DNA from 4 places in the Allobosea sp. 29B genome. Region 3 is predicted to be linked to each of the others. Evidence: predicted binding sites of a transcription regulator. Region 3 holds the regulator's gene; each other region holds the start of a gene.
The links. The regulator LexA, encoded in region 3, represses DNA repair genes until DNA is damaged. The targets are predictions, from matches to a motif close to TGTTCNNNNTGTGTTCNG.
Positions count from the first base shown of each region.

Region 1: GV161_RS07445 (helicase-related protein) is a predicted target of LexA. The motif match lies at 4,423-4,440, and genes of this name have one in related genera.
Region 2: ssb (single-stranded DNA-binding protein) is a predicted target of LexA. The motif match lies at 2,904-2,921, and genes of this name have one in related genera.
Region 4: recA (recombinase RecA) is a predicted target of LexA. The motif match lies at 2,427-2,444, and genes of this name have one in related genera.

Region 1 is NZ_LR733817.1:1,517,357-1,522,917, forward strand. Features, by position in the region: gene fdxA (ferredoxin FdxA) at 170-505, opposite strand; gene GV161_RS07440 (S4 domain-containing protein) at 664-975, opposite strand; gene GV161_RS07445 (helicase-related protein) at 997-4,341, opposite strand; gene GV161_RS07450 (TetR/AcrR family transcriptional regulator) at 4,695-5,288, shown strand; gene GV161_RS07455 (haloalkane dehalogenase) at 5,285-5,561, shown strand, end outside.
Region 2 is NZ_LR733817.1:4,516,312-4,521,872, reverse strand. Features, by position in the region: tRNA gene GV161_RS22050 (tRNA-Thr) at 25-99, shown strand; gene GV161_RS22045 (hypothetical protein) at 172-597, shown strand; gene GV161_RS22040 (MBL fold metallo-hydrolase) at 840-1,826, shown strand; gene GV161_RS22035 (NAD kinase) at 2,014-2,787, shown strand; gene ssb (single-stranded DNA-binding protein) at 3,010-3,552, shown strand; gene GV161_RS22025 (XRE family transcriptional regulator) at 3,682-4,398, opposite strand; gene GV161_RS22020 (transporter substrate-binding domain-containing protein) at 4,582-5,352, shown strand; gene GV161_RS22015 (hypothetical protein) at 5,417-5,561, shown strand, end outside.
Region 3 is NZ_LR733817.1:5,406,520-5,412,080, reverse strand. Features, by position in the region: gene gltX (glutamate--tRNA ligase) at 1-967, opposite strand, end outside; gene GV161_RS26200 (ComEC/Rec2 family competence protein) at 1,287-3,398, shown strand; gene lexA (transcriptional repressor LexA) at 3,392-4,126, opposite strand; gene glp (gephyrin-like molybdotransferase Glp) at 4,376-5,561, opposite strand, start outside.
Region 4 is NZ_LR733817.1:6,080,859-6,086,419, reverse strand. Features, by position in the region: gene alaS (alanine--tRNA ligase) at 1-1,069, opposite strand, end outside; gene recA (recombinase RecA) at 1,255-2,340, opposite strand; gene GV161_RS29585 (TadE/TadG family type IV pilus assembly protein) at 2,613-3,203, opposite strand; gene GV161_RS29580 (TadE/TadG family type IV pilus assembly protein) at 3,200-3,814, opposite strand; gene GV161_RS29575 (pilus assembly protein) at 3,996-5,240, opposite strand; gene GV161_RS29570 (hypothetical protein) at 5,510-5,561, shown strand, end outside.

The DNA.
Region 1 (5,561 bases), 3.9 Mb from region 3:
GAGCGCCCCGTTTGTGTAACCTCGCAGGGGCAGGCGGAAAAAACTCGACTGTGGCTTGTGGATACCACAAATTTCGCGCCGAATCAAAGGTAAACGGAATGCAAATGCGGCCGAGCCGCGTTGCGGCCGGCCATGGTTAACTTCGATTCGGCCCTGACGGAGGGTAACCTCAGTCGCCTTCGCCGGGCTCCGGCGACAGAAGCTCGAGCTTGTTCGGCACGCCGTCGAACTCCTTGGCGTCAGCCGGTGAGTCCTTCTTCTGCGTGATGTTGGGCCAGCTCGCGGCAAACTTCGCATTGAGCTGCAGCCAGCTGTCGAGACCCGGTTCGGTGTCCGGCTTGATCGCCTCGGCCGGGCATTCCGGCTCGCAGACGCCGCAGTCGATGCACTCGTCGGGATGGATGACGAGGAAGTTCTCGCCTTCATAGAAACAGTCGACAGGACAGACTTCGACGCAGTCCATGTACTTGCACTTGATGCAGTTCTCGGTGACCACATAGGTCATGGCGCTGTCCTTCCAATCGGCCGGCGCTTCTTTAGAGCCGGTCGAGAGAATGTTTCAAGGCCCTGTCACGACCGGAAACGAGATCGAACTTCCATCGAAACACGTGTTTCGAGAAGATTTTTCGCGGGCACGCTGACGCGTCCCGCGCAGCTTCCGCGTTATCCCTTCGGCTCCTCCGGCGCAAGCGACGCATCGCCGCGTTCGCCGCCGCTGAGGATCTCATACAGCGTCTGCGCCTGCTCGTAGGAGCCTCGCCGCTCGGCGAAGGCGGTGACGCGCACCACCAGCGTCGCATGCGGCAAAGCCAGCGTCAGCACATCGCCCGGCTTCACCCCGAGCGCCGGATTCTCGACGCGCTTGCTTGCAATCCGGACATGGCCGTCCTCCACCAGCCGCACAGCGGCGGGGCGGGCCCGCGCGAAGCGCGCGAACCAGAGCCATTTGTCGAGGCGTTGCCGATCGTCCCGCAAGCAGCCTCCCTACGCTGCGTATCAGCCCTTGCGCCCGTCATTGCCCTCGAGCTGGGCCTTCAGGGCGAGCAGTTTGGCGAAGGGCGAATCCGGATCGGGCTGGCGCTCGGCCGGGCGCGGCCTGGCCGGCTGCTGGAAGCGCTGCTCCTTGCCGCCGCGCTCGTCGCGACGCGGACCGCCACCGGGGCGGCCGCCATCACGCTTGAACTCGGGACGCGGACCGCGCTCGGGGCGCCCGTCGCGCCCCTGGGCATTGCGACCAGCGCCGTCCTGCGCCGCAGGCTTGCTGCCCTCGCCGCCGGCCGGGCGCGGGCCGTTCCAGCCACCCTCGCGCCAGCGATTGCGATTCGGCGGACGCTGCCCTCCTGGCTTGCCCTCACCGTTTTCCGTGACGGGAGTGGCCTCGGCAGCACCGGCGCGACGGTCGGGCCGACGTCCACGCTGTCCCTGCTCGGGACGACGGCCGCCCTGATGGCGGTGCGGACGCCAGATCTCGATCAGCTCAGGCTCGGCTGGCGCAGTCGCCTCGACCGCAGCGGCAAGCTCACCCGCCACCTCAACGGCAACGACCGGCTCGGCCGTCTCGCTTTCGGGCTGGGACGCGGCCTCTGCCGCCGGCTCGTCGCTCGGCAGGGCCAGGGTCGACATCGCATCGGCCGGCACTGGTTCGGCCGGGCTGGCGACCTCGTCTTCAGTCGGAGCGGCAGCGACCTCCGCATCGGTCAGGATCGGAGCATCCGGGGTTTCACCCGCGGGAGCGACGCTGTCCGTGCTTTCGGGAGCACCCTCGACTTCGACGGAAGGCGCTTCATTGAGCGCGTCAGTCGCCTCGGCCACGGCCTCCACCGGAACTGCCGGCGTGGTTGCGGCCGGCGCGGGCGCAACAGCGAGCGGCACCGTGATCGCCGGGCCCGGGCGCTTCTGCGAGACATAGCCGAGAGAGCGCAGGATCGACGCGAAATCCTCGCCGGCACAGCCGACGAGCGAGGTCATCGCGCCGGTGGCGACGAAGCCGTCCTGATCGGCAGAGCCAACCGGTGGCTGGCCGAGCGTCACGCCCGGACGATAGGCGATCGCCGGACGGATCAGGTCGGCGAGGCGCTCCAGGATATCGACGCGGACGGCGCGCTCGCCGCAGACGCGATAGCCGGCGGCGCGATAGAGCCCCTTCGGGACCTCCTTGTTGGCCGGGAACGACGTCCGGCCGGAGGAGGCGAGATGCGAGATGTCGTCGAGCCCGGCGGTCTCCGGATTGCCGTGCTTCAGCGCCCAGAGCTGGGCTGCAAGCGCGCGCGGCGCCGGCTTCAGCAGCGCCGGGACGTAGAGGTGGAAGGCGCCGAAGCGGATGCCGAGCTGGCGCAGGCCCGCCCGCCCTTCCTGATCGAGCGTCTTCATCTCCTCGGCGACCTTGCTGCGCTCGAGCACGCCGAGCGCTTCGGCCGCCTGATAGGCGATGCCGCGGGCGATGCCGCTGACGCTCTCGGCGTTCTCCAGGATCTGGAGCGGGCCGAGCAGCTTGGTGACGTGATGCTTCAGCCAGGCGGCCAGCCTCGTCTCGATCTGTTCGCGAGCCTGGGCCGGCAGGTGATCGTCGATCATCAGGCGCAGGCGCGGCTCAAGCACCTTCTCGCCGGCGGTCAGCCGTGCCACGGGCTCGCCGATCCAGCGCACCAACCCATCATGCGAGAGCACGAAGGCATCGTCGCCGGCCAGCACGACGCGCGAAGCGCGTGCTTCGAGCTCGCCAGCCAGCGCTTTCAGCGCCGCAGCGTTCAGAGCTTTCGCTTCCGGCCCACCCGCCTTCGGGTCGGCCGTGAAACGGAAGCCCTGCAGCAATCCGACATGCTGACCCTCGACCAGGACATCGCCGGTCGCGGTGACTTCGGCCTCCAACATTGCATTCTCCCGCAGGCGACGCATCAACACGCTCGTACGCCGATCGACGAATCGGCTGGCAAGCCGTTCGTGCAAAGCGTCCGACAGCCTGTCCTCTACAAGACGCGCCACCCCCTGCCAATGCTCTGGATCGAGCAACCAGTCCGGCCGGTTGGCAACATAGGTCCAGGTCCGGACCTGGGAGATGCGGGCCGAGAGGGTGTCGATCTCGCCATCGACCCGGTCGAGCGCGGCCAATTGGCCGGCATACCAGTCCGGATCGAGCCGGCCATGGCGCATCAGACGCAGATACAAGGTCGTCGCCAGCTCGGCATGCTGCATCGGTGCGATCTTGCGATAGTCCGGCAGGCCGCAGACCTCCCAGAGCCGCGACACGGCCGGCTTGCCCTGCGCCAGCCGTGCGATGTCCTGATCGCGCGCGAGTATCTCGAGCGTCGTCATGTCCTCGGCAATCAGGGCCCGGGTCAGCCCCTGCTCCTGCGGCTGGAGGTTGAGGCTGTCGATCAGCCCGGGAATCGAGCGCAGGTCGAGATCGGAGTTGCGCCATTGCACCTGGCGCACCGATTCGAAGCGGTGATCCTCGATCGCCTGGACGAGTTCCTGTTCGAAGGGCGGCGCGCGCCCGGTCGTGCCGAAGGTGCCGTCGCGCAGATGCCGGCCGGCCCGCCCGGCGATCTGGCCGAATTCGGCCGGATGCAGCTTGCGATAATGATGGCCATCGAACTTGCTGTCGCCGGCGAAGGCGATGTGGTCGACATCGAGGTTGAGTCCCATGCCGATCGCGTCGGTGGCGACGAGATAGTCGACATCGCCCGACTGATAGATCTCTACCTGGGCATTGCGCGTGCGCGGGCTGAGCGCCCCCAGTACCACGGCGGCACCGCCCTTCTGCCGGCGGATCAGCTCGGCAATGGCGTAGACCTCCTCGGCCGAGAAGGCGACGATCGCCGAGCGGCGCGGCAGCCGGGTGATCTTGCGGTCACCGGCAAAGGAGAGGTTGGACAGGCGCGGGCGCGAGACGACATTGACGCCCGGGATGAGCTGCTCGACCAGCGGCTTCATCGTGCCGGCGCCGATCAGCATCGTCTCCTCGCGGCCGCGATGATTGAGCAGCCGGTCGGCGAAGACATGGCCGCGGTCGAGATCTGCGGCGAGCTGGATCTCGTCGATCGCGACGAAATCGACGACGAGGTCGCGCGGCATCGCCTCGACCGTGCAGACCCAGAAGCTCGGCCGTTCCGGCTTGATCTTCTCCTCGCCGGTGATGAGCGCGACCGCCTGCGGCCCAACCCGATCGACCACGCGCTGATAAACCTCGCGCGCCAGGAGGCGCAGCGGCAGGCCGATCATGCCGGTGGGATGCGCGACCATCCGCTCGATGGCGAGGTGGGTCTTGCCGGTATTGGTCGGCCCAAGCACCGCCGTGACGCCGCGAGCGCGGAGCGAAGGCGGAAGGGAACGGGTTTGGATCAAGACGCTGGAGCTTTCCTGCAGTCCGGGCGGGGCAAGCCCTACCGGGTCGAGCCGCCTGAAGGCAACCCGATCCGTGAACAGAACGAGTCCGGAACGAAGCGAGGCCGAATCGCTGACTCCCGCAGAATCAGGTTTCGTTCACGGCGAGATATCGCGGCAACCGATTCAAAAACCACAAGATTTTGAATCGGTTTCATTTCCATCCTTCGCCGACTTGCGCGCGCGAGGGCCGCTTTCGCTCATGTAGGTCGTCCTGGCGGCAGAACGAGAGGCAGCACGCGGAATGAATGTCAGCAGCGGCTGCCTATATGCTAGTTGACATTAATACGTACGTACGTATTGATATCGACATGAGCAAGCCATCCCTTCGCCCAAACCTCATTGCCGCCGGCCACGACCTGTTCTGGCAGAACGGCTACGCCGCCACCGGCGTGCGCGAGATTGTCGCCGCCGCCGGAGCCAGCCCCGGCTCCTTCACCAATCACTTCGCCTCGAAGGAGGATTTTGCCGGCGAGGTGCTGGAGCGCTACTTCGCCTATGTCTGCGGACTGGTGGACGAGGCGCTCGCCGATGACGGGCTGCCGCCAGCCGCCCGGCTGCGACGCTATCTCGACCTGATCACCAGCAAGCTCGAAGAGGCCGACTGGGCCCGCGGCTGCATGGTCGGCAATTTCAGCCTGGAGACCGCGCCGACCAGCGAGCCGCTGCGCGACAAGCTCGCCGACATCTTCTCGCGCTGGCGCCAGCCCTTCGCCGCCTGCATCGCGCAGGGCCAGGCCAGCGGCGAGATCACCAATGCCTTCAGCGCCGAGGATCTCGCCGATGTCCTGCTCGCCTCCTGGCAGGGCGCGATGCTGCGCATGAAGGTCGAGCGCGATCCGGCTCCACTCGACCGCTTCAAGACCATCGTTTTCCCCCTCCTGTTCGGAAAGGCATCGTCATGACCGAGAAGTCCCAGCAGATGATCGCCGCCGCCCGCCACGAAGTCCCGGTCCTCGATTCGACCATGTCCTATGTCGAGGCGGGCACGCAGGGGCCGACCGTGCTGCTGCTGCACGGCAACCCGACTTCGTCCTATATCTGGCGGAACATCATCCCGCGGATCGCGCCGGTCGCACGCTGCATCGCACCCGACCTGATCGGCTACGGCCAGTCCGGCAAGCCCGACATCGCCTATCGCTTCGCCGACCAGGTCCGCTACCTCGACGCCTTCATCG
Region 2 (5,561 bases), 890 kb from region 3:
CCGGCCTGATACCGCAGCGCAAGGGCCGGCGTAGCACAGCGGTAGTGCAGCGGTTTTGTAAACCGAAGGTCGGGAGTTCGATCCTCTCCGCCGGCACCATCCGACTTCGGTGGCCTGTCGCTTGCTTGCCATGCCACCGCGACGATGAGGACGACCGGAGCCTGCCGAGCGATGACCTCTGCCGACCAGCGCGACCAATTGCTCGCTCTCGCCTCGCGCTGCGAGAGCACCGGTCGCCCCGACCGCAATCTCGACGCCGACATCTACGAGGCGCTCGGCTTCACCGTCCGGCGCAAGCCGACCACCCTGCTCGCCCCGCGCACGCCGCCCGGCGGTATCTACCAGCAGGGCTCGCTCTGGAAGGCGATCGGGCGGATCAGCGCCGAGATCGACGTCGCGGTCGGCGTCATCCGCGAGAAGGCGCCGGACTGGAACTGGAGCCTGCAATCGGTCGCGACCGAGGAGCAGACCTATGAGGCGCTGGTCGCCGGCTGTTCCGGCCATGGCGCGCTCGCCTCGCTCGCGCTCTGCGCCGCCCTGCTCAAGGCTTTCGCGCGGGGCCGCTCCGATCCGAGCTCGACCCAGGCCGAGCGCTGAAACGATCCCGATTTCAAGGGCGAGGCCGTTTCGCCGCAGAAATCGATTCAAGCCGCCGGCTCAAGCTCCGCTGCACTGGGCAACTTCACGGATAATTGACCCAAGGCAACAATACGGCGGTTGAAGGCGTTGTCCGTGCAGCTAGCTTTGCGCTCGGGCTGAGCAATGCCCAGGGCACGATTCCGGTTGGCGGGGCGCCATTCGGGAGAAGTCGTGCCCCTCTCGTTGTTGGAGCCTGATCGATGGCCCGTTTCGAACCCTCGCGCCGCACTGTGATGGCAGGCGCCGGCGCGCTCGCTGCAGCTGCCGCGCTCGATCTGCCCGCCGGCATCGCGCCGGCCCGCGCGCAAGGAGCGTCCGTGAACCAGAACCCGGGATTCTACCGCTACAAGATCGGCGACATCACCGTCACCGCCCTGAACGACGGCTTCGCCAAGCGCCCGCTCGAAGGCTTCGTGCGCAATGCCGAGCTCGCCGACGTCAAGAAGGCGATGGAGCAGGCCTATCTGCCGAGCGACGCGCTCTCGATCACCTTCACCACGCTGGCGCTGCAGATCGGCGACAAGATCACCTTGATCGACACCGGCAACGGCGATTCCGGTGCGCCGACCTCCGGCGCCTGGATGAAGAACTTCCAGGCCGCCGGGCTCGACCCGAAGAACGTCTCGAGCGTGGTCTTCAGCCATTTCCATGGCGACCATATCAACGGCTTCCGGCTCAAGGACGGCACCGCCGTGTTCCCGAACGCCGAGGTGATGGTGCCGGCGGCCGAATGGGCCTTCTGGATGGACGACGCCAGGATGAATGCCGCTCCGGAGGCGATGAAGGGTGCCTTTGCCGGCGTGCGTCGCGTCTTCGGCCCGGTTGCCAAGGATGTGAAGCAGTACGAGGCCGGCAAGGAGATCCTGCCAGGCGTGACCGCGATCGCGGCGCCCGGCCATACGCCCGGCCACACCGTCTTCGCCGTCTCCTCCGGGAGCGGCAAGCTGCTGGTGCTGTCCGATACCACCAACCACCCCGCCCTGTTCGTGCGCAATCCCGACTGGTCGGCGGTATTCGACATGGACGGGCCGCAGGCCGCCGCCACCCGCCGCAAGCTGCTCGACATGGCGGTCGCCGACAAGATGCAGGTCTGCTTCTACCACGCCCCCTTCCCCGCCACCGGCCATATCGCCAAGGCGGGCAACGGCTTCGAGCTCGTACCGGTGCAGTGGAGCAGCGCGATCTGAGACCCGTCGCGCGTCCGCTGGGAAAGGCCGGGGCATGCGCCCCGGCCTTTCTTTTGGCGGCGTGTTCCCCGGACGGCTCGCGATCCCGTCGGCTGCCGTGCTAGACCGCTAGAGCCGGATCACAGCGAAAAACCGGTTCCCACTTTTTCGCATCCTGCTCCAGAGCCATGCCTGCCGGATACCAGCGATGACCGAGCGTTTCACCGCCATCTCCTTCGTCGCCAGCGAGACGCCCGAGGCCGAGGCCGCACGGGCCAAGCTGGTCGAGCGCTATGGCGATGCGGATCCGGCCGAGGCCGAGGTGATCGTCGCGCTCGGCGGTGACGGCCTGATGCTGCAGACGCTGCATCGCTTCATGGGCACGGCCAAGCCGATCTACGGCATGAACCGCGGCTCGGTCGGCTTCCTGATGAATGAGTTCCGCGAGCGCGGCCTGCGCCAGCGGCTCGAGGCGGCGCAGCGCAGCGTCGTCCATCCGCTGGCGATGACGGCGGTCGACTGCAACGGCAAGCGCGTCGAGGCGCGCGCGATCAACGAGGTCTCGCTGTTCCGCCGCTCCTACCAGGCGGCCAAGCTGCGCCTGTCGGTCGACGGGCAGGTGCGCCTCTCCGAGCTCGTCGCCGACGGCGTGCTGCTTGCGACCCCAGCCGGCTCGACCGCCTACAACCTATCGGCGAATGGCCCGATCCTGCCGCTCGACGCGCCACTCCTGGCGCTGACCCCACTCTCGCCCTTCCGGCCGCGGCGCTGGCGCGGCGCGTTGCTGCCCGACCATGCCAGGGTGACGATCGCCGTGCTGGAGGCCGAGAAGCGGCCGGTCAGTGCCGTCGCCGACCACACCCAGATCGACAATGTCATCTCGGTGCAGATCGCGATCGACCGCTCGCTCGATCTCGTCATGATGCACGATCCCGGCCACAGCCTGGACGAGCGCATCCTGCGCGAGCAGTTCGGTTATTGAGGCTGCACGGAGGCGGCTGCCCGTCACGATGAAGCCTGCCGCGCCAGTACCAGGCGAAGCGCCCTGGGCTTTGCCGCAGTCCCGAATTTTATCGGGGACAAGCCGTGCAAAGGGTCTTGAACAAAACAGGAACATCGTTGATAGTGCCCGCGTGGCCGGCTAGGGTCCGGCTCCGGTCGATCGGCCGGTTCGTGGTGAAGTGCGCAGGAAACGGAGCCTGTCATGGCTGGTAGCGTCAACAAGGTCATTCTGGTCGGCAATCTCGGGCGCGACCCCGAGGTGCGGCGCCTCGGCAGCGGCGAGCCGGTGGTCAATCTGCGGATCGCCACCTCGGAAACCTGGCGCGACAAGCAGTCGGGCGAGCGCAAGGAGCGCACCGAGTGGCATTCGGTGGTGATCTTCAACGAGAACCTCGCCAAGGTCGCCGAGCAGTATCTGAAGAAGGGCTCGAAGATTTACATCGAGGGCCAGCTGCAGACCCGCAAATGGCAGGACCAGCAGGGCGTCGAGAAGTACACGACCGAGATCGTGCTGCAGCGCTTCCGCGGCGAGCTCACCATCCTCGACAGCCGCGGCCAGGGCGGCGACGAGTTCGGCGGCAGCAGCGGCGGCGGCTATGGCGACGAGGGTTCGTCTGGCGGTAGCTCCTTCGGCCGGTCGAGCCCCGTCGGCGGCGGCTCGCGCCAACCGGCGATGGCGAGCGGCGGTGGCAGCAGCGGCGGTTCGCGCTCGTCGAGCCATCTCGACGACGACATCCCATTCTAGGCCCCGCGGGCAGTCGGGGCGATCCGGCCTGTTCTGCCCTGGGCCTTCCCGGGGCAGGCGCAAGCCTGATCCGATGCGATCACAATGAGATAGATCATCATCGCATCCGACCGGATACGCGATGATGATCTATGTGCGCAGGTTGAACACGACCGACAGGAAGCGGACGGTCGGCGTCAGCAGTCGCTCGTGGCCATGGACGAAATTGGCGTCGAAGACGAGCGTGTCCCCGGGCCGCAGCTCCATCGCCGCGTCGGCGTAGCGGTAGACCATCGCGCCTTCGAGCATGTGCATGAACTCGATCCCAGTGTGCTGGAAGCCGGGATGGTCCGCCGCCTCGCTGCTCAGGGTGACCAGATAGGGCTCGATGTATTTTTCGCCCGAGAGCAGGTGACCGAGGAGTTCATAGCTCAGCCCGGCACGCTGGCCGCGACGCTGCACGGCGATGCCCTGCCCCGCCCGCACGAGCGAATAGTCGGCCTGCTGGTTGTAGGATGCGAACAGCCGCGCGACCGGCACCTTGAGCGCAGCCGCGATCGAGACGAGTGTCGTGAAGGACGGTGTGGCCGAGCCGCGCTCGATCTTGGAGAGCATGCCGTTCGACAATTTCGCCGCCTCGGCGAGCCGGTTGGCGGCCATGCTCAGGCTCAGCCGCAGGCTCCTGATCTCCTGGCCGACAGCCGCGGCGAGAGCCTGGCCGCCTTGCCCTCCATCGAGCTCAGCAGCTTTGTTGGCGGAGGAGCCCTCGTCCGTGGTCGTCCGGCCCGGCCGCGTCATCATCGAGAGCGCGCCACGTCTGACGCGCTTTCCGTCCGGCGGTTTGCCGTCGCGCTTGCGATCGACCACAGCAGCCCCTCCCAGCCTTCGCGCATCGGTTTCGAGCCTGCACAGCGCAACTCCGCCGGACTGTCCGTGCCTGCCCGGTCAGTACATTTTCATGAGATGAAAATATTTGCCAGCGCGTTGACAAGCCACTGGCGCGACAGAACAATCCTTGCAGCGACCGACAATAAACAATGCGAGGGGACCATGATCAACAATCGAAAATTCAGGACTATTCTTCTCTGCGCGGCCCTGTCGAGCGTCTTCGCGGGAGCATCGCAAGCAAAAGACCTGCGGATCGCCACCGAGGGAACCTATGCGCCGTGGAGCTTCGTCGACGCCGGCGGCAAGCTGACCGGCTGGGACGTCGATATCGCCAACGCTCTGTGCGAGGTGATGAAGGCCAAGTGCACGATCATGGCGCAGGAATGGGACGGCATCATCCCCGGCCTCAACGCCAGGAAATACGACCTGATCGTCGCCAGCATGGGCGTCACCGAGAAGCGCAAGCAGCAGGTCGCCTTCACCAAGAAATACAAGAACACGGCCAGCCAGTTCGTCGCGAAGAAGGACGCGCCCGCCGACACCAGCCCGGACGCGCTCAAGGGCAAGCGGATCGGCGTCCAGCGCGGCAGCATCCAGGACGCCTATCTGACCGCGACCTATCCGAAATCGGAGATCGTGCGCTACGACAAGACCACCGATGTCGAGCTCGACCTCATCGCCGGTCGCGTCGACCTGCTGCTCGCCAACAAGGTGACCTCGATGCTCGGCTTCCTGAAGCGGCCGGAAGCGTCGGGCTTTGCCCTCGTCGGCCCCGAATACACCGGCGGCCTGCTCGGTGAAGGCAACGCCATCGCCCTGCGCAAGGACGACGCCAAGCTGCTCGAGGAGGTCAACGCTGCGATCGATACGCTGATCGCCAACGGCACCTATGACAGCATCACCAGGAAGTATTTCGACTTCAAGCTGATGTGAAACGACGAACTACGCCGAAGGCGGGTTCGGCCTGCCTTCGGCCGGGAAGAACGAGGCCGCCTCCATGATCACCTTTGCGACACTTGGCCCGAGTGGCACCAACCATGAGCTCGTGACCAGGGAATACATCAAGTTCCACGAGATCCCCGACAGCGAGATCGTGCTGGTCCCCGACTTCGCCATCGCCACGACCGGGCTGATGCGCGGCG
Region 3 (5,561 bases):
TCAATTCGTGATCAGCGGACTCGCGCATATAGAGGCCGTTGAGGTTCTCGAGCTTGGCGTAGTCGAAGCGGGCCGGCGAGCGGCCGATCGAGGACAGGTTGAACAGCGAGATCATCTCTTCGGGAGAGAAGATCTCCTGGTCACCATGGCTCCAGCCGAGGCGCAGCAGGTAGTTGCGCAATGCGATCGGCAGATAACCCATCGAGCGATAGGCCTCGATGCCGAGCGCGCCATGCCGCTTCGACAGCTTGGCGCCGTCCGCCCCGTGGATCAGCGGGATATGCGACATGCTCGGCACGGTCCAGCCGAGCGCCTGGTAGATCTGCGTCTGGCGGGCGGCATTGGTCAGGTGGTCCGAACCGCGAATGATGTGGGTGACACCCATGTCGTGATCATCGACGACCACGGCGAGCATATAGGTCGGGTTGCCGTCCGAGCGCAGCAGCACGAGATCGTCGAGATTCTCGTTCTGCCAGGTGACGCGGCCCTGGACCTCGTCCTCGACCACGGTCTCACCGGTCTGCTCGGCCTTGAGGCGGATCACCGGCTTGACGCCTTCGGGCGCGGTCGCCGGGTCGCGGTCGCGCCAGCGTCCGTCATAACGCCACTGCTTGCCCTCGGCGCGCGCCGCTTCGCGCTCCGCGTCGAGTTCCTGCGGCGTCGCATAGCAGTAATAGGCCTTGCCGGCGGCGAGCATCTGCTCGGCGACCTCGCGATGGCGGGCGGCGCGCTGGAACTGGTAGACCGTCTGCCCGTCCCAATCGAGGCCGAGCCAGGCGAGGCCGTCGAGGATCGCGGCGATGGCGCCCTCTGTCGAGCGTTCGCGGTCGGTATCCTCGATGCGCAGCAGCATCTTGCCGCCATGACGGCGGGCATAGAGCCAGTTGAACAGCGCAGTTCGGGCGCCGCCAATGTGCAGGAATCCGGTAGGCGACGGCGCGAAGCGCGTGACGACCGTGTCACTCATGAAGGGAGGCTCCGGCGGAACGGGTAAGCGTGAGGCGAGGGCGATTGGGATACGGGCCTCGGCCGGGGCTGACATCCGGCGCCGCCGCTGTAACATGGCTTGCCGGCTGCCGTTAAGAGCCTCCTGCGGGGAGGGGGCACGATCATCGCGCGGCCGCGACGGGGGACTGATGCTCTCCTACGGGCCAGAACAGCGCCGTAGCAGGGTGGACGTGCTGGCTCTGCCTGCGCGCTTGCGACGCGTCGCCCATTTTTCCCAGCCACTATCTGCTGTCCTGCCCGATTGGGGCGGCCGCTTCCGTAGAGCACTCGAAACCGAGGTGGAGCGCCGCCGCCTGTTCAACTGGCTGCCGGTCTGCATGGGCGCCGGTGTGCTGTTCTACTTCCTGGCCGATCGCGAGCCGGGGCTGGCCGCGCCCCTGGCCGGGCTGGTGCTGTCTGCGTTCGCCGCGTTGCTGATGCGCCGGCGCCGCGCCGTCATGGCGGTCTGTATCGCGATCGCGGCAGCCTTTGCCGGCTTTGCGGCCGCGACCTGGCGGACGGCAAACATCGCGGCGCCGGCGCTCGCCCGCAATCATGTCGGCAAGCTCACCGGATTCGTCGAGGCACTGGAACAGCGCGAGAAGGGCGTGCGCATCGTCATCCAGGTCACGGACCTGCCGGGCGTCGATCCCGGGCAGCGGCCTCGGCGGGTGCGCGTCACCACGCCGGTGACGACGCTGAAGCCCGGCGACCATATCAGCGCGACCGCTCGCCTGTTGCCGCCGCCAGGCCCGGCGCGCCCCGGCGGCTACGACTTTGCCCGCGATGCCTTCTTCCAGGGTGTCGGCGCCGTCGGCAACATCGCCGGCAAGATCGCGCTCACACCGGCCCCGATCCCGATGCCGCGCCGGCTCGCCCTGGCGGTCGCGATCGACCAGGCCCGCAACGCGCTGACCGAGCGCATCGCGACCAGCGGCGGCGGGCAGGCGGGAGCGATGGCGGCGGCCCTCGTCACCGGCAAGCGCGGGCTGATCAGCGAGGCGACCAACAACGACCTGCGCGCCGCCGGCATCTACCACATCGTCTCGATCTCCGGCCTGCATATGGTGCTCGCTGCCGGCACGATCTTCTGGCTGGTGCGGGCCTTGCTCGCGCTGTCGCAGACGGCGGCGCTGCACTGGCCGGTGAAGAAGCTCGCGGCGCTCGCCGCCATGCTCGGCGCCACCGCCTATTGCATTTTCTCCGGCGCCGATGTCGCGACCGAGCGCTCGCTGATCATGACGCTGGTCATGCTGGGGGCGATCCTGGTCGACAGGCCGGCACTCTCCATGCGCAACCTCGCTCTGTCCGCGATCATCGTGCTGCTGCGCGAGCCGGAGGCGCTACTCGGGCCGAGCTTCCAGATGTCTTTCGGTGCGGTCGCGGCGCTGATCGCTTTTGCCGAGCGCTGGCAGGAGCGGGTGCCCGATGCCGCGGCCGCCGCATGGCCCTGGCCCCTGCGGCCGCTCTGGCTCTCGGCCGTCGGCATTCTGACGACCACCATGGTCGCGACCGCGGCGACGGCGCCTTATGGCGTCTACCATTTCCAGACCTTCAACCCGTTCGGCCTGCTCGGCAATGCGCTGGCGCTGCCCTTCGTCTCGCTGATCGTGATGCCCGCCGCGGTCTTCGGCGTGCTCGCCTATCCGTTCGGGCTCGACTGGCCGGCCTGGGCGCTGATGGGCTGGGCCTCCGGCTATGTGCTCCAGCTTGCCCATTGGGTCGCCGGCATCGACCGCTCGACCGTAGTGCTGCCTGCTTTCGGCTCGACCGCCCTGATCCTGTTCTCGCTGTCGCTGCTCTGGCTGACCTTGTGGACGACGGCGCTGCGCTTCCTTGCCGCGCTGCCCTTGGTCGGCGGGCTGGCGCTGGCCTCGGCTCCGTCACGGCCCGACATCCTGATCGAGCGTGACGGCTCGGGCGTGCTGGTGCGGGGGCAGGAGGGGAAGATGGTGCTGGCCGGCAAGCCGAGCCGCTTCGTGCTGACGCAATGGCTGCATGCCGACGGCGATTCGCGCGCGCCTGACGATGCGGCGCTGCGCAATGGCGCCGCTTGCGATGCGCGCGGCTGCATCATCCGCCTGCCGGACGGGCGCAGCGTCGCCTATACGCGCGACCGCATTGCCTTGGTCGAAGACTGCCAGCGCGCCGACCTCGTGGTGACGTCACTTTATTGGACAGCCCCTTGCGCTGCCCGCCTGATCGACCGCAGCGCGCTCATCCGCGACGGCGCCACCGCCTATCACGCGGCTGGTGGCGGCTGGCGCGCCTATACGGCCGACGAGGTCACGCGCCTGCGTCCATGGACCCGGGCGCGACCGGAACCGAGGCCAGCGCCCGAATCAACACCTGCTCCGGCAACTGCCGCAGCAGCTGCGGAGTCGGCACAGGATGCCGAGGCGCTTCAGTAGCGCCGCATCAGGTTGACGAGCCGGCCCTGGATCTTGACCCGGTCGGGCCCGAGCACGCGCGTCTCGTAGGCGGGGTTGGCGGCCTCGAGCGCGATCGAGGAGCCGCGCTTGCGCAGCCGCTTCAGCGTCGCTTCCTCGTCGTCGATCAGGGCGACGATGATGTCGCCAGTATTGGCGGTGTCCTGCTTGCGGATCACGACGGTGTCGCCGTCGAGGATGCCGGCTTCGATCATCGAATCGCCGCGGACTTCGAGGGCGTAATGCTCGCCGCCGCCGAGCATGTCGGCCGGCATCGTAACGCTATGGCTGCGATCCTGTATCGCCGAGATCGGCGTGCCGGCAGCGATGCGGCCCATGACGGGAATGGAAACCGTCGAACGCCCGTTCTCTTCAGCAGCCGGGCGCGGCTTTGCCAGAGTGGCTGCCGGGGCGGGGGCAGGCGGGGTCTGGCCAAGGCCGCCCTGGACAATGGAGGGGCTGAAGCGGCCGCGCTGCGCCTGCGGTCCGCCGATGCCGTCCGGCATCTTGATGACTTCGAGGGCGCGGGCCCGGTTCGGAAGCCGGCGAATGAAGCCGCGCTCCTCCAGCGCCATGATCAGGCGATGAATGCCCGACTTGGAGCGCAGGTCGAGCGCATCCTTCATCTCGTCGAAGGAGGGCGGCACGCCGGATTCGCGCAGGCGCTCATGGATGAAGCGAAGCAGTTCGAACTGTTTGCGTGTCAGCATGGTCGCGCCGCTCGCCTCTCGGGCTAGAATCGAAACAAAGCACGAACACCATAGCTGTTCGCTTTGTGTTCCGCAAGGGATTGCCCGAGCAGAACGCATGCTTCCAGAGCGTTGTCATCCCGGGCGACCGAATGGGAGACCCGGGATCCATTCCGGAGCCTTTCCGAATGAGGTTCCGGAATGGATCCCGGATCGGCGCCGCTGACGCGGCTTGTCCGGAATGACAAGGTGTGAGGATTGGAACTCTGGCTAGCGCAACCGGATGATCCGGCAGGGATCGCCCGCTTTGGCCGCTTCGGCAAAGGCCGGGCGGATCACCAGGGCTTCGGCGCGCGACAGGTTCGCCAGCATCGAGGAATCCTGCTTGGCGAAGGGCCTGACCCGCCGCTCGCCATCGATGGTCTCGACAGTGGCGCGCAGATAGTCCTGGCGCTCGTCATTGGCCGGCAGATCGACGGCGAGGATGGCGGCTTCGCTGCGATCGCGCTCGGGCTCGGCGATGCCGAGCAGGGCTTCGACCAGCGGCATCGCGAAGAGATGGCCGCAGACGATCGAGGAGACCGGGTTTCCGGGCAGGCCGAGCGCGACCATCGGTCCGAGCCGGCCCATCATCATCGGCTTGCCCGGGCGCATCGCGATCTTCCAGAAGCCGAGTTCCATGCCCTGAGCCTTCAGCGCCGCCTGGACGAGATCGTGCTCGCCAACCGAGGCGCCGCCCAGCGTGATCAGCACGTCGGCGGACGCCTTGCGTGCCGCGTCGATCTTGTTGGCGAGGTCGGGATGGTTGTCGCGGGCGATGCCGAGGTCGAGCGCCGTGCCGCCGGCCTGCTCGATCAGCGCGGCGAGCGCGAAGCTGTTGGAGGCGACGATCTGGTCGGGACCGACCGGCTCGCCGGGCAGGACGAGCTCGTCGCCGGTAGCGAGGATCGCGACCAGCGGCTTGCGGCGGACGGACAGGGTTGGATGCCCCGCAGCGGCGGCGAGGCCGAGCGCAGCGCTGTCGAGCCGGCGGCCGGCCTTCAGCAGGATCTCGCCGGTCTCGAAATCGAGCCCGGCCGGGCGGATGAACTGGCCTTTGTTCGCCGGACTGGTGACGCGGATGACCGGGCTGCCGACGCCTTCGGCATGCTCCTGGATCAGGATCGCGTCAGCGCCATCGGGGATGGGCGCGCCGGTGAATATGCGCACCGTCTCGCCCGGGCCGACCGGGCTGGGAAAGCCACGGCCGGCGGCGGATTCACCGATGACCTTGAGCTCCTTGCCCGGCTCGAGATCGGCGGCGCGGGCGGCATAGCCGTCCATGGCCGAATTGGCGAAGGGCGGTTGGGTTCTGAGCGCGGCGACATCCCCGGCCAGCACGCGGCCGGCGCAGTGTGCCAGCGGCAGCGTCTCGGCCTTAGTCGGACCGGGCACGCTGTCGAGCAGCGCCTTGAGC
Region 4 (5,561 bases), 670 kb from region 3:
TCTCTTCCAGCTTCAGCGTCTCCGAGATCAGCGCCTCGGCCCGGATCAGCTCGGGATAGGCCTGGCCCATTTCGCGCACCAGCGCAGGCACCAGCTTGTGCATCAGCGGGTCCTTGGCGCCGAGCAACTGCGCATGGCGCATGCCGCGCCGCATGATCCGGCGCAGCACATAGCCGCGGCCCTCGTTCGAGGGCAGCACGCCGTCGGCGATCAGGAAGGCGGAGCAGCGCAGATGGTCGGCGATGACGCGGTGGCTCGCGCTCATCGGCCCGTCCGAGGGGACGTTGGTGAGATCGGCGATGGTGCGGATCAGTGTCGCGAACAGGTCGATCGAATAGTTGTCATGCGTGCCCTGGAGCACGGCGGCGATGCGCTCGAGGCCCATGCCGGTGTCGATCGAGGGGCGGGGCAAATTGGTGCGAATGCCACCCGCCGCTTCCTCATACTGCATGAAGACGAGGTTCCAGATCTCGATGAAGCGGTCGCCATCCTCGTCGGGCGAGCCCGGAGGGCCGCCGGGGATGTGGTCGCCATGGTCGTAGAAGATCTCGGAGCAGGGGCCGCAGGGGCCGACATCGCCCATGCGCCAGAAATTGTCCGAGGTCGAAATGCGGATGATGCGCGAATCCGGCAGGCCGGCGATCTTCTTCCAGAGCGTGTGCGCTTCGTCGTCCTCAGAGTAGACCGTGACGGTCAGCTTGTCCTTGGGCAGGCCGAATTCACGGGTGACCAGGGTCCAGGCATGGGTGATCGCCTGTTCCTTGAAATAGTCGCCGAAGGAGAAGTTCCCCAGCATCTCGAAGAAGGTGTGGTGGCGGGCGGTGTAGCCGACATTGTCGAGGTCGTTGTGCTTGCCGCCGGCGCGCACGCATTTCTGCGCCGTGGTGGCACGTGCGTAGGGGCGCTTCTCCTGGCCGGTAAAGACGTTCTTGAACTGCACCATGCCGGAATTGGCGAACATCAAGGTCGGGTCGTTGCGCGGCACGAGCGGGCTCGACGGCACCACCTCGTGGCCGTTCGACTTGAAGTAATCGAGGAAGGTCGACCTGATCTCGTTGACGCCGCTCATCGCAATCTTGGCTCTGTTCTGGTGGGGCCGGCCGGCCCGGCGCAGTGGTTCTAGTCAGCCCATGTGCGCCTGTCCAGAAAGCGCCCGCAAGGACGCCATACCGGCAAGCTTCTGACCACAAAACGGAAACGGGCGACCCGAAGGCCGCCCGTCGACTTAACTACTCCAAGCGCGGGTTTGAAGGCTCAGGCCTCGCCCTCGTCGAGATCCTCGGCGGTCGGGTCGGCATTCTCGAGGATGCGCTCGGCGACTAGGCCGGAATTCTGGCGGATGGTCGTCTCGATCTTGGCGGCGACGTCGGGATTGGCCTTGAGGAAGGTCTTGGCGTTCTCACGGCCCTGGCCGAGCCGCTGGCTGTCGAAGGAGAACCAGGCGCCCGATTTCTCGACGATGCCGGCCTTGACGCCGAGATCGACCAGTTCGCCGGCCTTCGAGATGCCCTCGCCGAACATGATGTCGAACTCGACCTGCTTGAAGGGCGGCGCGACCTTGTTCTTGACGACCTTGACGCGGACCTGGTTGCCGGTCGCCTCGTCGCGCTCCTTCAGCGTCGAGACGCGGCGGATGTCGAGGCGGACCGAGGCGTAGAATTTCAGCGCATTGCCGCCGGTGGTGGTCTCGGGGCTGCCGTACATCACGCCGATCTTCATACGGATCTGGTTGATGAAGATGACCATGCAGTTCGAGCGCGAGATCGAGGCGGTGAGCTTGCGCAGCGCCTGGCTCATCAGGCGGGCCTGGAGACCGGGCTGGTTGTCGCCCATCTCGCCCTCGATCTCGGCGCGCGGCGTCAGCGCAGCGACGGAGTCGATGACCAGCACGTCGATCGCGCCGGAGCGGACCAGCGTATCGGTGATCTCGAGCGCCTGCTCGCCGGTGTCGGGCTGCGAGATCAGGAGGTCGTCGAGATTGACGCCGAGCTTGCGGGCATAGACCGGATCGAGCGCGTGCTCGGCGTCGACGAAGGCGCAGACGCCGCCCTTCTTCTGCGCTTCGGCAATGGTGTGCAGCGCGAGCGTGGTCTTGCCGGAGGATTCAGGTCCGTAGATCTCGATGACACGACCCCTCGGCAGGCCGCCGACGCCGAGCGCGATGTCGAGGCCGAGCGAGCCGGTCGAGACCGTCTCGATCTCGATCGCCTGCTGGTTCTTGCCCAGGCGCATGATCGAGCCCTTGCCGAAAGCCCGTTCGATCTGCGAGAGCGCCGCATCGAGCGCCTTGGCCTTGTCCATCGAAGAGCCTTCCACGAGCCTGAGATTTGCCTGATTCACGACGTGCGCTCCTTATGGCAGGGGCGCGACCACATCTCAATCCGCGCCATGGGGATGACTATGGTCATGGTTTGTTCTCTCTCGCAAGTTCTTTTTTTGTTCCTGTTGGGGTATAGCGAAAGTAGGTGTCTTGAGCCATTTTTGACCAAAGCTCGCGGTCGCTGATTTGTGTCACGAGCGGAGCTTCAGATCGGAGGTGTTATGGCGGGATCAGCCTGACCCGGATGAAATGGGGAACGCCTTGGTGGCGCAGGCGGGTGCCATGGGCATTTTCAGCTGGGGCAGGCCGCCGTGTCAGTGCGGACGATCTGCTCGATATTGGCGGTGCCAGCCGCCTGCCCGGCGCGGGGGCGCGTATAGATCGGATTGTTGCCCAGGGTGAGGCTTCCGGTCAGCACATAGCCGAGCGTCGGCGTATAGCGGTAGGTCGCTCGCGCCATGATGACCGAGGTGCCGGGAACGCGTACGCTGTCGGGCAAGGTCACCGGGGCGCCGGAGGCGAGCGCCGTGGCGTTGCGCTGGCTGCTCCAGCACACTTTGGCGACGCCCTTCGCGTCGATGACGACACTGGAAACGACCATGCCGGCCAGCGTTGCATTGAGCGGCGCCATGATGGACTGGGCCGCATCGAAGATACCGTTGACATCGTTGGGCGTGACGGAAGCGGCTCGCGCCGTCAGATCGGCGATGGTCAGCGTCAGCTGCGTCACCTTACGTTTCGCCATGAGCGCCTGAACGACATCGATCATTCCGAAACAGGCGAGCAACATCAACGGTAGCACCATGGCGAACTCGACCGCCGCGACACCGACCGTATCGCGCTGGAAACGGCGCCAGCGCAGCTCAAACCGGGAAACCCTCACGTTCCAGCTCCAGAATTCCCGGCGAAGGGCTCAGCCCGGAATACCGCGGTGGCAACGAGACCGCGATGACCCGGGCCGATATTGGCCAGGGCGGCCGAAGCCCAGGATGTGAGGAAGAGACGATAGTCCAGCACGGCGCGGGCGACGACGATCTGCCCCGCCTTAGGCTGGTCATAGGAAAAGTTCCGGGTGTTCAGTGCCCCGCCGGAAACCGGGCTGGCCGTGCCCGCCTTCGCATCGCCGAAGTTCGTATAGACCTTGACGTCGATCTGCAGCTTGCTGCAGTCGATCAGGTCGATCGGCGCCAGCGCGCAGATGTCATTGCGAAAGGCCGCCGCGTTCTTGGCTGGATCCGTCGAGGCGTAGCGGCTGGTGGCCTGGCCGGTCAGCAGGCGGCGCGACGCCTGGGTCAGCGAATCCTCGAGGATCTCGCTCGTCCAGAACATCAGCCCTGTTTCCAGGATGGCAAAGATCAGCGCGAAGAACGGGAATGCGATGAAGCCGAATTCAATGGCCGTCGCTCCGTCTTGAGATTGACGGAACCGTCCGATCAACCGTCTTTTCGCGGGGGGCGAAAAGCTTGCGCCGCCGGCTTGAGAAGTGGCCATCATTCGATTTGTCATCCGCTGATGTTGTCGCGCCGTGCCTGATGATGCGATGTACCGCAAAAGCATTTCGGTTTGGTTAGAACCGACCGCCCCGTCTCGATGGCGGAGCGGAGACTTCGTTTACCAAGGTCGCGGGGCGCCGTTCAGGGCGGTGCGATGATTCGGGGGCAGTCTGATCCTGGAGTTACTGTGTCAGTCGGACCTGGCTGATCTCGCTGGCGATCGCCTTGAAGATCGGGCCGAGCTGTGAAGCCGCCGAGACTTCAAAATATTTTCCTGGTTCGGACGCGCAATTGCGCAGCAGCGTGGCGTTCCCATCCATCACTCGAATGGTATAGACCGTGACTCCCGCTGCCTTGATGTTGGTGCAGGCGAGCGCGGTCCGGGTGTCGACGGCCGGGCTGGGGTTGATGCCATCGCCGTCCCAGCGATTCTTCGTGTTGTCGCCGTCGGTCAGCAGGATCATGTACTTCTTGAGGAAGGGCGTCGTTGCCGGCTTCGCTTCAGCGAAGGGATCGCTCGGGCTCAGTGTCGCCATGCCCCAGATCGCCCCGATCGTGACGTTGGTCGCGCCGCCCGGCTGCATCGCGTTCACGCGATTCGTCAGGGCCGTCCAGTCGCTGGTCAGCGGGAGCACCTTCGCCTGGCTCGCGAACACAACATAGTTGTCGCAGACATCCGCCGGATACATCATCGCATTGGACGATGTGCCGTCGCCATCGGTGACATCGTAGGACTTGTCACGGTCCGTCATGCAACCCTGCCAGTTCGCCTTGGAGACCCGGCCCCAGCGCAGCCAAGACGAGTTCTTCAGACTGGTGTCGAGGAGCACGCCCACCGAGAACGGAACGATCGATATCCTGATCTGGTCCGTCCGCTGGGTCGCGTTCTTCATGATCTGAATGAGATCGAGCGATGCCTGCTTCAGGGCATCCATCTTCCCGCTCTTGCTCATCGAGCCCGTATTATCGAGCACGAGTGCAAGTTCGATCGTGTTCGTCCCCCAGGTTGACTGGCTCTTGCTGGAGACCACGGCATTCTGAGGACCAAGGACGCGGGAGATGGTCGCCGGCACATTGGCATTGGCCTCGATCTTGATCGTGCGCGCCGTCCGGTCGATGCTCACCGTTGCGGCGGTGAACTTGTCCTTGATATCGGCGGGCAGGTTATCCTTCACCCAGGCGTTGATACGAGCCGTGAGCTGTGCATCGCTGGTGAGAGTCGGCGCATCATGCGCGGCCATCAACGCGGCGGAGTCGATCGCAGCGCTCAATGCGGCCCGCGCGTTGATGGCGCGCGAATAGTCGATCGCCACGCCCACCAAGCCCACCAGCGGCAGAAGTAGAAACCCGAATATGATCAGGACGTTGCCGCTGCGGTCCTTCTGGAACCGCATCATCGTGTCGCGCAGGAAGCTGACCGTGCTCATTGCTGCTCTGTCCCAGGCCGAATTGGGGCATTCGGTTGCACGAGCGTTAGGGGAGGGAACTTACAAATTGCTGAAGCAGATTTCATGAAACTCGCCCTATCTGCACAATTTGAGGGAACATCGCTTCCCTAGCGTTAAGCGGCTGATAGCGAGCCCCCCAACCGGGCTCGACTGAAGGCGAGATTGCCGTACCTCTCCTTGTTCTTGTTTCGACGCGCACCGGTTGTGCTCCGACAGGGTGATCGCAACCGGCTCTCAGGGTATAAGGCGTGATGCGCAAGACCCTGATCAAGCTTCTCCTGATTCCGCTGGACCTCGTCG